DNA from 2 places in the Streptomyces sp. NPDC059443 genome. Region 1 is predicted to be linked to the other one. Evidence: riboswitches for the same ligand, from Rfam matches in the RefSeq annotation. Region 1 holds a riboswitch; the other holds the start of a gene.
What was found. Region 1 has a riboswitch for S-adenosylmethionine ahead of thrC (threonine synthase). Riboswitches for the same ligand answer to the same signal wherever they lie in the genome.
Positions count from the first base shown of each region.

Region 2: another riboswitch for S-adenosylmethionine. It lies ahead of ACFXDJ_RS12590 (aminotransferase class V-fold PLP-dependent enzyme); the one in region 1 lies ahead of thrC (threonine synthase).

Region 1 is NZ_JBHYVM010000022.1:18,748-26,169, forward strand. It holds gene groL (chaperonin GroEL) at 1-1,081, opposite strand, end outside; gene ACFXDJ_RS21465 (cold-shock protein) at 1,432-1,638, opposite strand; gene ACFXDJ_RS21470 (MoaD/ThiS family protein) at 2,029-2,307, opposite strand; gene thrC (threonine synthase) at 2,343-3,680, opposite strand; SAM riboswitch class I at 3,674-3,830, opposite strand; gene ACFXDJ_RS21480 (glucosyl-3-phosphoglycerate synthase) at 4,039-4,989, shown strand; gene ACFXDJ_RS21485 (DUF11 domain-containing protein) at 5,027-6,844, shown strand; gene ACFXDJ_RS21490 (trehalose-6-phosphate synthase) at 6,881-7,422, shown strand, end outside.
Region 2 is NZ_JBHYVM010000010.1:83,236-90,657, reverse strand. It holds gene ACFXDJ_RS12615 (heme-copper oxidase subunit III) at 1-299, shown strand, start outside; gene ACFXDJ_RS12610 (c-type cytochrome) at 377-1,186, shown strand; gene ACFXDJ_RS12605 (Rieske 2Fe-2S domain-containing protein) at 1,183-2,241, shown strand; gene ACFXDJ_RS12600 (cytochrome bc complex cytochrome b subunit) at 2,238-3,866, shown strand; gene trpD (anthranilate phosphoribosyltransferase) at 4,068-5,132, shown strand; SAM riboswitch class IV at 5,246-5,362, shown strand; gene ACFXDJ_RS12590 (aminotransferase class V-fold PLP-dependent enzyme) at 5,580-6,980, shown strand; gene ACFXDJ_RS12585 (Lrp/AsnC ligand binding domain-containing protein) at 7,021-7,302, opposite strand; gene ACFXDJ_RS12580 (rhomboid family intramembrane serine protease) at 7,299-7,422, opposite strand, start outside.

The DNA of each region.
Region 1 (7,422 bases):
CGCGGTCGTAGTCCGAGTCGGAGTTCTCGATCTCGGCGCGGATCTGGTTGACGCGACCCTGGACCTGGTCGGAGTCACCGGCACCGTCGACGATGGTGGTCTCGTCCTTGGTGATGACGACCTTGCGGGCGCGACCCAGCAGGTCGAGACCGGCGTTCTCCAGCTTGAGGCCGACCTCCTCGGAGATGACCGTGCCGCCCGTGAGGATGGCGATGTCACCGAGCATGGCCTTGCGGCGGTCGCCGAAGCCCGGGGCCTTGACGGCGACGGACTTGAAGGTGCCGCGGATCTTGTTGACGACCAGGGTCGACAGGGCCTCGCCCTCGACGTCCTCGGCGATGATCAGCAGCGGCTTGCCGGACTGCATGACCTTCTCCAGGAGCGGCAGCAGGTCCTTGACCGAGCCGATCTTGGAGTTGACGATCAGGATGTACGGGTCGTCGAGGGACGACTCCATGCGCTCCATGTCGGTGGCGAAGTACGCCGAGATGTAGCCCTTGTCGAAGCGCATGCCCTCGGTGAGCTCAAGCTCCAGCCCGAAGGTCTGGGACTCCTCGACGGTGATGACGCCTTCCTTGCCGACCTTGTCCATGGCCTCGGCGATGAGCTCGCCGATCTGGGTGTCAGCGGCGGAGATAGAGGCCGTAGAAGCGATCTGCTCCTTGGTCTCGACATCCTTGGCCTGCGAGAGCAGGGCAGCGGAGACGGCCTCGACGGCCTTCTCGATACCACGCTTGAGGGCCATCGGGTTCGCACCGGCGGCCACGTTGCGCAGGCCCTCGCGGACGAGCGCCTGGGCCAGAACGGTGGCGGTGGTCGTACCGTCGCCGGCGACGTCGTCCGTCTTCTTGGCGACTTCCTTGACCAGCTCGGCGCCGATCTTCTCGTACGGGTCCTCGAGCTCGATCTCCTTGGCGATGGAGACACCATCGTTGGTGATCGTGGGGGCGCCCCACTTCTTCTCAAGGACGACGTTGCGACCCTTGGGGCCAAGGGTGACCTTGACGGCGTCGGCGAGCTGGTTCATGCCTCGCTCGAGACCGCGCCGGGCCTCCTCGTTGAACGCAATGATCTTGGCCATCTGAAGTGGTCCTCCCGGACAGCGGTGGATTGCTCCCGGACCGCGCCCGCGCCCGCGACGGACGGCCTGCGTGCCCGGCGGTTTCTTCCCGCCGGACCCCGTGGGCCTCACTGACCCGGTCCTCGTTTAGGTAGCACTCTCACTAGGAGAGTGCTAACGCCAATGATTAGCACTCGGCACCCCCGAGTGCAAGCGGCTTCGGGGAACCGCCGGTGAACAACCCGGGCACCGCAAGGCCTGCGAGCACACCACGCACGAGGGGCCCGCATCCCGTGTCCAGGATGTGGGCCCCTCGTATGCATGCAGTCGTATGCAGTCGTACGCCGTGTCGGCGGTCGATCGCGCCCGGACTAGCCGACGGCGAGCTTGACCATGTCCGCCTGCGGACCCTTCTGGCCCTGCGAGATCTCGAACTCGACCCGCTGACCCTCTTCAAGGGTGCGGTACCCGTCCATCTGGATGGCGCTGTAGTGGACGAACACATCCGCACCACCGTCGACCGCGATGAAGCCGTAGCCCTTCTCCGCGTTGAACCACTTGACGGTGCCCTGAGCCATGCCTAACTCCCCTATTACTGGCCCTTGCGCAGGACCGCACTTCGCGGTCCCGGGTCAGAACTTGCGCCGGAACGCCTCGACCGGGGCTGAATGTATCCGCACCGCTGCTGTCTGCAACAGGTCATTCCGGCGAGAATTCTGGACACGGCAAAAGATTGAAATAGGGTGAAAACTCGGAATATTCCAGGGCAAGTCGGGCCGGACAAAGCACGCCAAGGACCCATACCGCGCTTGCATGTTGACTCAATGTCAACCCTTCCGCGGCCCGCTCATATGCGGCGGGCAAGAGCAGCGGTGGGGACTTCCCCAACTCTACCGCGCCCAATCAAGCAGAATTGCCCCCTCCGCTTATTAGCGGAAGGGGCAATTCAGGTTTGGCCGGCCGAAAGGTCAGCAGCCGCCCGCGACGGCGGGGATGATCGAAACGCCGGCGCCGTCCGGCGTGGACGCCTGCAGCCCGCCTTCGAAGCGCACGTCGTCGTCGTTGACGTAGACGTTGACGAAGCGGCGGAGCTTGCCCTGGTCGTCCAGGACGCGCGCGGCGATGCCCGGGTGGTTCTTCTCCAGGGACTCGATGACCTCGGCGAGGGTCGCGCCCTCGGCGGGGACCTCGGCCTTGCCGCCGGTGTAGGTGCGCAGGATGGTGGGGATGCGGACGTTGACGCTCATGGCGCTACTGCCTTTCCGGTGTGCAGGGGGAGAGATCAGGCGAGGTTGGCGGCGCGGAACGCGTCCAGGCTCGGGCGGATGGTGGCGGTCTGGCCGCCGCCGTCGGCCACGGCCTCCAGGGTCTTGAGGCCGTCACCGGTGTTCAGGATCACCGTGGTCAGCGAGGGGTCGATCTGACCGTTCTCGACGAGCTTCTTCGTCACGCCGACGGTCACGCCGCCCGCGGTCTCGGCGAAGATGCCCTCGGTCTGGGCCAGGATCTTGATGGCCTCGACGACCTGCTCGTCGTTGACGTCCTCGACGTAGCCGCCGGTGCGGCGCGCGATGTCCAGGACGTACGGGCCGTCCGCCGGGTTGCCGATGGCCAGCGACTTGGCGATGGTGTTCGGCTTCTGCGGGCGGACCACCTCGTGACCGGCCTTGAAGGCGGTCGAGACGGGCGAGCAGCCCTCGGCCTGGGCGCCGAAGATCTTGTAGGGCTTGTCCTCGACCAGGCCGAGCTTGATCAGCTCCTGGAGACCCTTGTCGATCTTCGTCAGCTGCGAGCCGGACGCGATCGGGATGACGATCTGGTCGGGCAGCTGCCAGCCGAGCTGCTCGCAGATCTCGTACGCCAGGGTCTTGGAACCCTCGCCGTAGTACGGGCGCAGGTTGACGTTGACGAAGCCCCAGCCCTCGCCCAGCGGGTCGCCGATGAGCTCGGAGCAGAAGCGGTTGACGTCGTCGTAGTTGCCCTCGATGCCGACCAGGTCGCCACCGTAGACACCGGCCATGACGACCTTGCCCTGCTCCAGGTCGTGCGGGATGAACACGCACGAGCGGAAGCCGGCACGGGCGGCCGCGGCGCCCACGGCGCCGGCCAGGTTGCCGGTGGAGGAGCAGGAGAGGGTGGTGAAGCCGAAGGCGCGGGCGGCCTCGACGGCGATGGCCACGACGCGGTCCTTGAAGGAGTGCGTCGGGTTGCCGGAGTCGTCCTTGACGTACAGCTTGCCGGTGAAGCCCAGCTCCTTGGCCAGGTTGGCCGCGTCCACGAGCTTGGTGAAGCCCGGGTTCAGGCTCGGCTTGGAGGCGACGTCCGCGGGGACGGGCAGCAGCGGCGCGTAGCGCCAGATGTTGTCCGGGCCGGCCTCGATCGCGGCGCGCAGCGCCTCCGGGTCACCGAGGGGCAGGTCGTACGCGACTTCGAGCGGTCCGAAACACTCCACGCAAGCGAAGATCGGGCCGAGCTCGAAGCGGGTGCCGCATTCCCGGCAGGAAAGGCCGGTGGCGGGACCGAGATCGACAGAGGCGCCGGGGGTGGAAGTTCCAGCGGAGGTGTCGGCAGAGGTTTCGGCAGTCTGTGCAGCCATGATGGCGAGGCCCTTTCTCCTCATCTTCCCCATGACGAACGTCGCCATGAGACGGAATTGGCACCTTCCCTAGCCGGGGACCCCGCTGAGTCGCTGCTGGAGCGATCGCGAGAACCGACTGGAGGGTTGCCGGGGCTTCAACGGGCCGTGTCCCTCTGCCCCTCTGGATGAGCGGTATGGCACCGGGCGACACGCTCTGTGGCGCGCCCGGGCGTTTGTTCGCGAGGCCCCCCGGCATGCGGTGGGCCTTTGCGTTGTTCAAGACTGTAACCGAAGCCCCGGGTGGTTGAGACAGCCGTCCGAACCGCGAGATGGATCACATATCGGTGAAAAGCACCGGCGTTCCGCCCGTGCCCCGCCGACCGACAGAGGAGTCCCGAAGGTGCTGGAAGAGGTGGAGCGCTGGCTCTCGGCCCGCTCCTGGTCCGCCGCCGACCGACCGCTCGACCAGCTGCTTTCCGCCAAACGGGCAGCCGGTACGACGGTCAGCGTGGTGCTGCCCGCGCTGAACGAGGAAGCCACCGTCGGGGCCATCGTCGAGGTGATCCGGCGCGATCTGATGGACGGGCCGGACACGCCCCTGGTCGACGAGCTGGTCGTGGTCGACTCGGGCTCCACCGACCGTACGGCGGAGGTGGCGGCCAAGGCCGGGGCCCGGGTGGTGCACCGCGACGAGATCCTGCCGGGGCTGCCGGCCCTGCCCGGAAAGGGGGAGGTGCTGTGGCGTTCGCTGCTGGCCACGAGCGGGGACGTGGTCTGCTTCGTGGACGCCGATCTGCGGGACTTCTCGTCCGTCTTCGTGTCCGGGATCGTGGGCCCGCTGCTGACGGATCCGGACGTGTGCTTCGTCAAGGCCATGTACGACCGCCCGCTGGGTGACGCTCCCGGCCAGGGCGGCAGAGTGACGGAGCTGGTAGCCCGCCCCCTGCTCAACCTGCACTGGCCGCAGCTGGCCGGTTTCGTCCAGCCGCTGGGCGGCGAGTACGCCGTGCGCCGCGACCTGCTGGAGCGGCTGCCGTTCCCCGTCGGGTACGGCGTGGAGCTGGGCCTGCTGGTGGACGCGCTGCACACGGTCGGGCTGGACGCGCTGGCCCAGGTGGACGTGGGCGTACGGCTCCACCGCCACCAGGACGGCCTGGCCCTGGGGCGGATGGCCGCGGCGATCTACCGGACGGCGCTGCTGCGGCTCTCGCGCGGGCACCTCGTACGGCCGGAGCTGACGCAGTTCGAGCGCGGCCCGGAGGGGTTCGTGCCCCACACCTACGCCGTGGACACCGAGGAGCGGCCGCCGATGCGGGACATCGAGGAGTACGCGCGGCGTCGCGTGGCGTAACCGGAGAAACCGGCACGATCAGTCTAATTTCCCTTTTATGGGGTTTATACGGTTCAGACATGCATGGGGCGCCGCGCTCGCGGCGGCCGGAGGCGCGGCCCTGCTGCTCGGCTCGCTGAGCGGGCCGGCGGCCGCGGAGGTGGTCTCCTCCTTCGAGAAGCGGTACGACGAGGCGCTCTACGGGGACTTCATCACCCTCGGCAACACGGTGATGGGCTGCCCCGAAGCGCCCCCCGCCGACGCCGCGGAGTGCGCCGAGGTCCAGCGGGGCGGCGGCACGAAGAACAACAACGACTTCGTCGCCCGCCCGATCGACGCTGCCGGGCTCGCCACGCCCACCCGTACCTCCAGCACCGGCCGGCTCACCGTGCCGGCGGGTGCCGAAGTGGCGTACGCGCGCCTGTTCTGGGGCGGCAACAACGGCGAGTACCGGCTCGGCTCGAACCTCATCAAGCGCTGCGACGTCTCCGGCGAGGACGTCGTCCCGTCCCCCGGCGAACCGCTGGGCACCCGCCCGGTCGTCAAGGTCGGCGCGGGCGCGGCCCGGCCGGTGACCCTGTCGAACATGGTCGAGGACCCGCCGCAGACGGGCGGCCCGCACTACTACACGGGCGAGTCCGACGTCACCGCCGCCTTCGCGGACGTCCCCACCGGCTCCCCGGTCACCGTCGCGGTCGGCGGCATCTGGGCCCCGCAGGGCCGCGGCTGCGTCGCCGGTTGGTCCCTGACCGTCGTGTACAAGTACCCCGGCCCGCACGAGAACGCGCCGGAGCGGCGCAACGTCTACGTCTACGGCGGCCACGTGCTCCAGCGTTCCACCAGCCCCGACACCACCGTCAAGGTCGAGGGCTTCTACCGCACGGGCGACGGCCCGGTGCGGGCGAGCGCCACCGCGTACGAGGGCGACCGGAACACCAAGGGCGACCAGTTCCGGGTGAACGGCACCAACATCGCCAACCCCGGCACCAAGGCCACCGACAACTTCTTCACCAGCTCGGCCGACGGCTCGCTGAACCCTGACCACCCCGACAACCTCAGCATCGACGCCAAGTCCTTCGACATCCCGGCGGCGGCCCTGCCGGCCGGGGCGACCTCGGCGGACCTGACGTTCCGCACGCGCGGGGACACGTACGTCATCTCGCAGTTCGCGCTGGCCGTGCCGGTGCCGGACCTGGAGGTGACCAAGACGGCCTCGCCCGCGAAGTCGGTGAAGCCGGGCGACACGGTGACGTACACGATCACCGCTAAGAACATCAGCAGCCTGGACTACCCGAACGCGAAGCTGACGGACGACCTCACGGAGCTGCTCGACGACGCGACCTTCGACGGGGCGGTGACGGCGGACCTCGGATCGCCCTCCTACGCGGCGCCGAAGGTGTCGTGGACGGGCGAGGTCCCGAAGGGGAAGACCGCGACGATCACCTACAAGGTGAAGGTCAACGACCCGGTGACGGGCGACGGGAAGCTGACGAACAACGTCGTCGCGCAGAGCGGCCGCACCAACTGCGGGGACGGTTCCAAGGACCCGGCGTGCGCACCGGTCCCGCCGGTGATCGAAACCCCGGACCCGTCGCCGTCACCGTCGCCGTCCTCGTCGCCGTCCTCGTCCCCCTCGACGGCCCCTTCCGCCTCCCCGTCGGCCTCCCCGTCCGCCACCCCCTCCACGACGCAGCAGCCGCGTCCGCTGCCGGAGACCCCGGCGCAGGGCGGCAGCGGCAGCGGCACCGGGGGCGGAAACCTGGCGAGCACGGGCTCGGACGGCCGTGAGCTCTGGCTCATGGGCAGCGCGGCCGCCACCCTGACGCTCCTCGGCGCCGTGGTCTTCGTCTCGGTTCGCCGGACACGCAGGAGCTGAAGTTTGACCGGGCGCGGGGCGGGCTAGGTTCGCCGCATGGCTTCCCAGGTGCTCGTCGCCGCGAACCGCGGCCCGCTCTCGTACGCCCTCGCCCCGGACAGCACGCTCAGTGCCCGCCGGGGCGGGGGCGGCCTCGTTTCCGGCCTCTCCGCGGCCCTCGCGGAGCAGCCGGAGGCGCTGTGGATCTGCGCGGCCCTGTCGGACGCGGACCGGGAGGCGGTACGGCGGGGCGTGGCCGAGCCGGGCGTACGGATGCTCGCGATCGATCCGGAGGTCTACGACGACGCGTACAACGGGATCGCGAACTCGGTGCTGTGGTTCCTCCACCACCACCTGTACGACATCCCGCGCGAGCCGGTCTTCGACGCGGAGTTCCGGCGGCGCTGGGACTCCTACACCGCTTACAACCGGGCCTTCGCCGAGGCCCTGGCCGAGGAGGCCGCGGAGGGGGCGGCGGTCCTGATTCAGGACTACCACCTCGCCCTGGCCCCGGGGCAGTTGCGCGAGCTGCGCCCGGACCTGCGGATCGGCCACTTCACGCACACCCCGTGGGCCTCGAAGCAGTACCTGGACCTGCT
Region 2 (7,422 bases), on a different contig from region 1:
TCGTCATGGGTGCGATCTTCATTGGCGGGCAGGTGTTCGAGTACACCGAGCTGGTCAAGCACGAGGGCATCTCCCTCTCGTCGGACCCGTACGGATCGGTCTTCTACCTGACCACCGGATTCCACGGTCTGCACGTGACGGGCGGTCTCATCGCCTTCCTGCTGGTCCTCGGCCGGACGTACGCGGCCAAGAGGTTCACCCACGAACAGGCCACGTCGGCCATCGTCGTGTCCTACTACTGGCACTTCGTCGATGTCGTCTGGATCGGCCTCTTCGCGACGATCTACCTGATCAAGTAGCGAACACGTCGCCGGGCCCGAGCCCGGCACTCCATCCAGAAACACCGACGCAGAAGATCCTGACACCGGGGTAATCCGTGAAAAAGCTCTCCGCACGACGACGCCATCCGCTGGCGGCGGTCGTCGTTCTACTCTTCGCGCTGGCGGCCACTGGGGGGCTGTACGCCGTCTTCGCGCCCACGGGCAATGCGAAGGCCGACGAAACCGCCCAGTCCCTCGCCATCGAGGAGGGCAAGAAGCTCTACGCCGTCGGCTGCGCAAGCTGCCACGGAACCGGCGGTCAGGGTTCCTCTGACGGCCCCAGCCTGGTCGGCGTCGGCTCCGCGGCCGTCGACTTCCAGGTGAGCACGGGCCGCATGCCCGCCCAGCAGCCCGGCGCCCAGGTGCCGAAGAAGCCCGTCATTTACAACCAGGCGCAGACCGACCAGCTGGCCGCGTACATCGCGTCCCTCGGTGCCGGTCCGATCACGCCGACCGAGAAGCAGTACGACCCGGCCGGTGCCGACATCGCCGCTGGTGGTGAGCTGTTCCGCAACAACTGCGCGCAGTGTCACAACTTCACCGGCGAGGGCGGCGCGCTGACGAACGGCAAGTACGCCCCCAACCTCGAGGGCGTCGAGCCGAAGCACATCTACGAGGCCATGCTCACCGGCCCGCAGAACATGCCCTCCTTCCCGGACAGCACCATGCCGGAGAAGCAGAAGAAGGACATCATCGCGTACCTCCAGAACGTGAACGGCGAGAAGTCGACCAGCCCCGGTGGGCTCAAGCTCGGTGGCCTCGGCCCCGTCTCCGAGGGTCTCTTCGGCTGGATCTTCGGTCTGGGTGCGCTGATCGCTGTCGCCGTCTGGGTCGCGGCCCACACCGCTAAGGCCAAGAAGTCATGAGTAGCCAAGACATTCCCGAAGAGAAGCACCTGCCGAGCGAGCAGGGCGACGCGCACCACGGTGGCGTGGCAGTGGCGGACGACCCGTTCGCCGACCCGGGCCTGCCGGTTCACCGGCCCCGCATCCAGGACATCGACGAGCGGGCCGCCAAGCGGTCCGAGCGCACGGTGGCCATGCTGTTCACCCTGTCGATGCTGGCCACGGTGGGGTTCATCGCCTCGTTCGTGTCCATTCCGGTCGACAAGATCGTCTTCATCTTCCCCATCGGGAAGGTGAGCGCTCTCAACTTCGCCCTGGGCATGACCCTCGGCACGGCGCTCTTCTGCATCGGCGCGGGCGCGGTCCACTGGGCCCGCACCCTGATGTCCGACGTCGAGGTCGCCGCCGAGCGTCACGAGATCGCGGCCCCGGCCGAGGTCAAGGCGCAGGTCATGCAGGACTTCGCGGACGGCGCGCGCGAGTCGGCCATCGGCCGCCGCCCGCTGATCCGCAACACGATGTTCGGTGCGCTGGCCCTGCTGCCGCTCTCCGCCGTCGTGATCCTGAAGGACCTGGGCCCGATGCCCGAGGACAAGCTGCGCAAGACGATCTGGGCCAAGGGCAAGCTGCTGGTCAACGACAACACGAACCAGCCGCTGCGTCCCGAGGACCTCCTCGTCGGTTCGCTGACCTTCGCCAGGCCCGAAGGCCTGGAAGAGGACCAGCACGACTTCCAGACGCAGATCGCCAAGGCCGCCCTGATGATCGTCCGCATCAAGCCGGAAGACATCAAGGACAAGCGGGAGCTGGAGTGGTCCCACGAGGGAATCGTGGCCTACTCCAAGATCTGCACCCACGTCGGCTGCCCGATCAGCCTGTACGAGCAGCAGACGCACCACGTGCTCTGCCCGTGCCACCAGTCCACCTTCGACCTCTCCGACGGCGCCCGAGTCATCTTCGGCCCGGCTGGTCACGCGCTCCCGCAGCTGCGGATCGGCGTCAATGACGAAGGTTTCCTCGAGGCGCTCGGCGACTTCGAAGAGCCCGTCGGTCCTGCATTCTGGGAGCGCGGATGAGCACTGCGACCGACACTCAAGAGCGCAAAGCACCGGCCGGCGAACGCGTAGCCGACTGGGCCGACGGCCGGCTGGGCATCTACAGCCTCGCCAAGGCCAACATGCGCAAGATCTTCCCGGACCACTGGTCCTTCATGCTCGGTGAGATCTGCCTCTACAGCTTCATCATCCTCATCCTCACGGGTGTGTACCTGACGCTGTTCTTCCACCCGAGCATGAACGAGGTCGTCTACCACGGCTCCTACGTGCCGATGCAGGGCGTCCAGATGTCCGAGGCCTTCGCCTCGACGCTCAACATCAGCTTCGAGGTCCGCGGCGGTCTGCTCATCCGGCAGATCCACCACTGGTCGGCGCTGATCTTCGTCGCGGCGATGCTCGTGCACATGATGCGCGTCTTCTTCACGGGCGCCTTCCGCAAGCCGCGCGAGGTCAACTGGATCTTCGGCTTCCTGCTGCTGGTCCTCGGCATGTTCACCGGTTTCACCGGTTACTCCCTGCCGGACGACCTGCTCTCGGGCACGGGTGTCCGCTTCATGGAGGGCGCGATGCTGTCCGTGCCGGTCGTCGGCACGTACCTGTCGTTCTTCCTCTTCGGCGGCGAGTTCCCCGGCGGTGACTTCGTCTCCCGGTTCTACTCGGTCCACATCCTGCTGCTGCCCGGCATCATGATGGGCCTGCTGGTGGCCCACCTGATCCTGGTCTTCTACCACAAGCACACCCAGTTCGCGGGCCCCGGCAAGACGGAGAAGAACGTCGTCGGCATGCCGCTGCTCCCGGTCTACATGGCCAAGGCCGGAGGCTTCTTCTTCCTGGTCTTCGGTGTCATCGCGGCCATCGCGGCGATCGCCTCGATCAACCCGATCTGGGCGCTCGGCCCGTACCGCCCGGACCACGTGTCCACCGGTGCGCAGCCCGACTGGTACATGGGCTTCTCCGAGGGTCTGATCCGTGCCATGCCCGGCTGGGAGATCAACCTGTGGGGCCACACCCTCGTCCTGGGTGTGTTCGTCCCGCTGATGATCTTCCCGATGGTCCTGGTCGTGATCGCGGTCTACCCGTTCATCGAGTCCTGGGTCACCGGGGACAAGCGCGAGCACCACATCCTGGACCGCCCGCGCAACGTCCCGACCCGTACGGGCTTCGGTGTGGCATGGCTGACCTGGTACGTCGTCCTGCTGATCGCCGGTGGAAACGACATGTTCGCGCAGTACTTCCACCTGTCGATCAACTCGATCACCTGGTTCGCCCGGATCGCGTTCTTCGTCGGCCCGGTCATCGCGTTCATCGTCACCAAGCGGATCTGCCTCGGCCTCCAGCGCCGGGACCGGGACAAGGTGCTGCACGGTCGCGAGACCGGCATCATCAAGCGCCTGCCGCACGGTGAGTTCGTCGAGATCCACGAGCCGCTCTCGCAGGGCAAGCTCCACACGCTCACCTCGTACGACCAGTACCAGCCGGCCGAGATCGGCCCGACGGTCGACGAGAACGGTGTCGAGCGCAAGGTGTCGCGCACCGAGAAGCTCCGCGCGAAGCTCAGCAAGGGCTACTACGGAGAGAACAACCAGATTCCGAAGCCCTCGGTGGAGGAATACAAGGAGATCCAGAGCGGCCACGGCCACCACTGATCCCCTGCGCCACTGCTTGTCGTCTGTTTGTCAGATCGCTTGAGGGACTGATTTCGGTCAGTCCTGGTGTCGCCACAGCGGGAGCCCCGTCCAGTGTCTGGGACGGGGCTCTTTGCCGTCTCCGGGGCTGGATAGGCTGGAGCCCTTCCCACTCGACGTGGGCCCCGTCCTCGGACGGCCGACCAGTAGCAGGAGCGGACCATGAACCTGGTGACCCCGGCAGGCGGCGACAGCATGGCGGCCCGTGGCTGGCCGGGAGTTCTCGACGCCCTCCTGACCGGCCGGGACCTCAGCGCCGACGACACGGCCTGGGCCATGGACCGGATCATGCGCGGAGAGGCCACCGACGCCCAGATCGCCGGCTTCGCGGTCGCGCTGCGGGCCAAGGGAGAGACGGTCGCGGAGATCAACGGCCTGGTCCGGGCCATGTACGCACACGCCAACCTGATCGAGGTGCCGGGCCGGACGGTGGACATCGTCGGCACCGGCGGCGACGGCGCGAAGACGGTCAACATCTCGACGATGTCGGCGGTCGTGGTGGCCGGTACGGGTGCCAAGGTGGTCAAGCACGGCAACCGGGCAGCCTCTTCCGCGAGCGGGGCCTCGGACGTCCTCAAGGAGCTCGGGGTCAACCTCGACCTGAGCCGCGAGCGGGTGGTGGAGGTCGCCGAGGAGGCGGGCATCACCTTCTGCTTCGCCGTGAAGTTCCATCCGGCGCTGCGCCACGTGGCCGGGGCCCGCAAGGAACTGGGCATCCGGACCTTCTTCAACGCCCTGGGCCCGCTGACCAACCCGGCCCGGGTGCGCGCCCAGGCGACCGGTGTGGCCGACCCCCGGATGGCCCCGATCATCGCGGGCGTCCTCGCCGAACGGGGCTCCTCCGCGCTGGTCTTCCGGGGCGACGACGGCCTGGACGAGCTGACCACGACGGCGACCTCGCGGGTGTGGTGGGTCCGGGACGGCAAGGCCGAGGAGCAGTCCTTCGACCCGCGCGACGTCGGCATCGACCTGGTCGACGTCTCCGCCCTGACCGGCGGGGAACCCCCGTACAACGCGGAAGTCGCCCGCCGCCTGCTGGCCGGCGAGACGGGCCCGGTGCGCGACGCGGTCCTGCTGAACTCGGCGGCGGCCCTGGTGGCCCTGGACCCGGGCACGGGCACGCTGGAGGAGCAGCTGAGCGAGGGCATCGCCCGCGCGGCGCTGTCGATCGACTCGGGCGCGGCCAGGGCCGCGCTGGAGCGGTGGGTGGCGGCCAGCAACGCGTAGCGCGACGGCTGATCCCCGGCTCGTCCCCGGCTGATCCTTTTCGGCCACGACCCCGGTCCGCCATGTGGACCGGGGTCTTGCGTGCGGGGGATCTTGTGGCAGGATGCTCCCCAGGTCACGAGTGACAGCGTTTTGGCCCCGGCTCGCTGTCCGGCAACCCTCCTTCCGTGGCGGGGTGCCCCGGGTGATGACCAGGTCGTAGGCAGTGAGGTCTACGGCAAGCGCGGATCCCTCGACACCAGGGATCCTGGTCTCGATCGAGGAGCTTTTTCCGTGAGCAAGCGAATGCGATAGGGCGCTTCCGCCCCTTCTTCAACCCTCGGAACAGGGTCGCTTCCGCGTACCCGGAACTTCCGAGGCACTTCCCGTACCCCGGACGGCCGCAGCGTCGTACCCCCGTACGGGCACACAGAAGCCATTCAGACCTGCCTGCCGGGAGATACCGCCATGTCCGCAACCCCGAACGCCACCGCCGTCGCCGCTGCCGTCACCATCGACTGCCCCGCCGACGTCCCCGCCTGTGCCGAGCCGCTGCCGGTTCTCGGCCGTGACGTCACCGTCCCGCTCGTCACCGGCGGCGAGGTCACCTACGCCGCCCTCGACTACGCGGCCAGCGCCCCGGCCCTGCAGCGCGTCTGGGACGACGTGGCCGCGTACGCCCCGTACTACGGCAGCGTCCACCGCGGCGCCGGGTACCTCTCGCAGCTCTCCACGGACCTGTTCGAGCAGAGCCGCGTCACGGTCGCCGAGTTCCTCGACTGCCGCGCCTCCGACCAGGTGATCTTCACCCGGTCCACCACGGACTCCCTGAACCTGCTCGCCGCCGTGCTGCCGGCCGACTGCCAGGTCTTCGTCTTCGAGACCGAGCACCACGCCTCGCTCCTGCCCTGGGTCGACGCGCAGGTCACGTACCTCAACGCGCCCCGCACCCCGGCCCAGGCCGTGGAGACCCTGGAGCGGGCGCTGGCCGACCGCGACCCCTACGGCCCGGCGCTGGTCTGCGTCACCGGCGCCTCCAACGTCACCGGCGAGCTGTGGCCCGTCAAGGAACTCGCCGCCGCCGCGCACGCCCACGGCGCCCGCATCGTCCTCGACGCCGCCCAGCTGGCGCCGCACCACCCCGTCTCCGTGCAGGAACTGGACGTGGACTGGGTGGCGTTCTCCGGACACAAGCTCTACGCGCCCTTCGGCTCGGGCGTGCTCGCCGGCCGCGCGGACTGGCTCCAGCAGGCGGAGCCGTACCTGGCCGGTGGCGGCGCCTCCCGCAAGGTGGCCCGCCGCGAGGACGGCGGCGTCGACGTCGAGTGGCACACCACGGCCGCCCGCCACGAGGCCGGCTCCCCGAACGTCATCGGCGTCTACTCCATCGCCTCCGCCTGCAAGGCGCTGAACGAAGCCGGGTTCGAGAACCTGGTAGCCCGGGAGCGGCACCTCATCGCCAAGGTCCGCGAGGGCCTGGCCGAGGTCCCGGCGGTCCGCGTCCTGTCCCTCTTCGGCGACGACGCCCCGCGGGTCGGCGTCATCTCCTTCGTGGTCGACGGCTGGAACAGTTCCCACTTCGCGGCCGCGCTCTCCGCCGAGTACGGCATCGGCGTCCGCGACGGCCTCTTCTGCGCCCACCCGCTGGTCCGCACCCTGCTCGGCAGCGAGCCGCAGGCCCAGGGCGAATGCGGCGCCCCGGAGGCCGCCCCGGGCGAGCGCTCCCTGAACGCGATCCGCGTCAGCTTCGGCGCCGGCACCCCCGACGAGCACGTCGACCGGTTCGTCCGCGCGGTCAAGGAGCTCGTCACGGACGGCGCCAAGTGGCAGTACCGCACCGAAGAGGGCCGCTGCGTCCCGGCAGTCTGAGCCGGGACGGGGGCGGCCGCGACGGCCGCCCCGGCGGGAGCTACGCGTCCAGGCCGATGGCGAAGGCCGCTTCCAGGTCGTGCTGGGAGTACGTGCGGAACGCCACGTGGGTGTCCGTGGCCTCGACGCCCGGGATCTTGCTGATGCGGCCCGGGATGACGTCCGCCAGGGCCTCGTGGCGGGCCACGCGGACCAGGGCGATCAGGTCGTACGTGCCGGTGACGGAGTAGACCTCGCTGACGTTCTCCAGCGCCGCGATGGCCTCGGCGATCTCGGGGATCCGGTCCACGCTGGTCTTGATGAGCACGATCGCGGTGATCACGGTTGGCCTTCTCCCTCGCCGGCAGTCACTGGTCGGCCCACTCTAGTCCCCCGCCGGTAGCGGACCCACGCGTAGAGGAAGCCCGCCGAGAAGCCCACCACGTGGGCCAGATAGGCGACC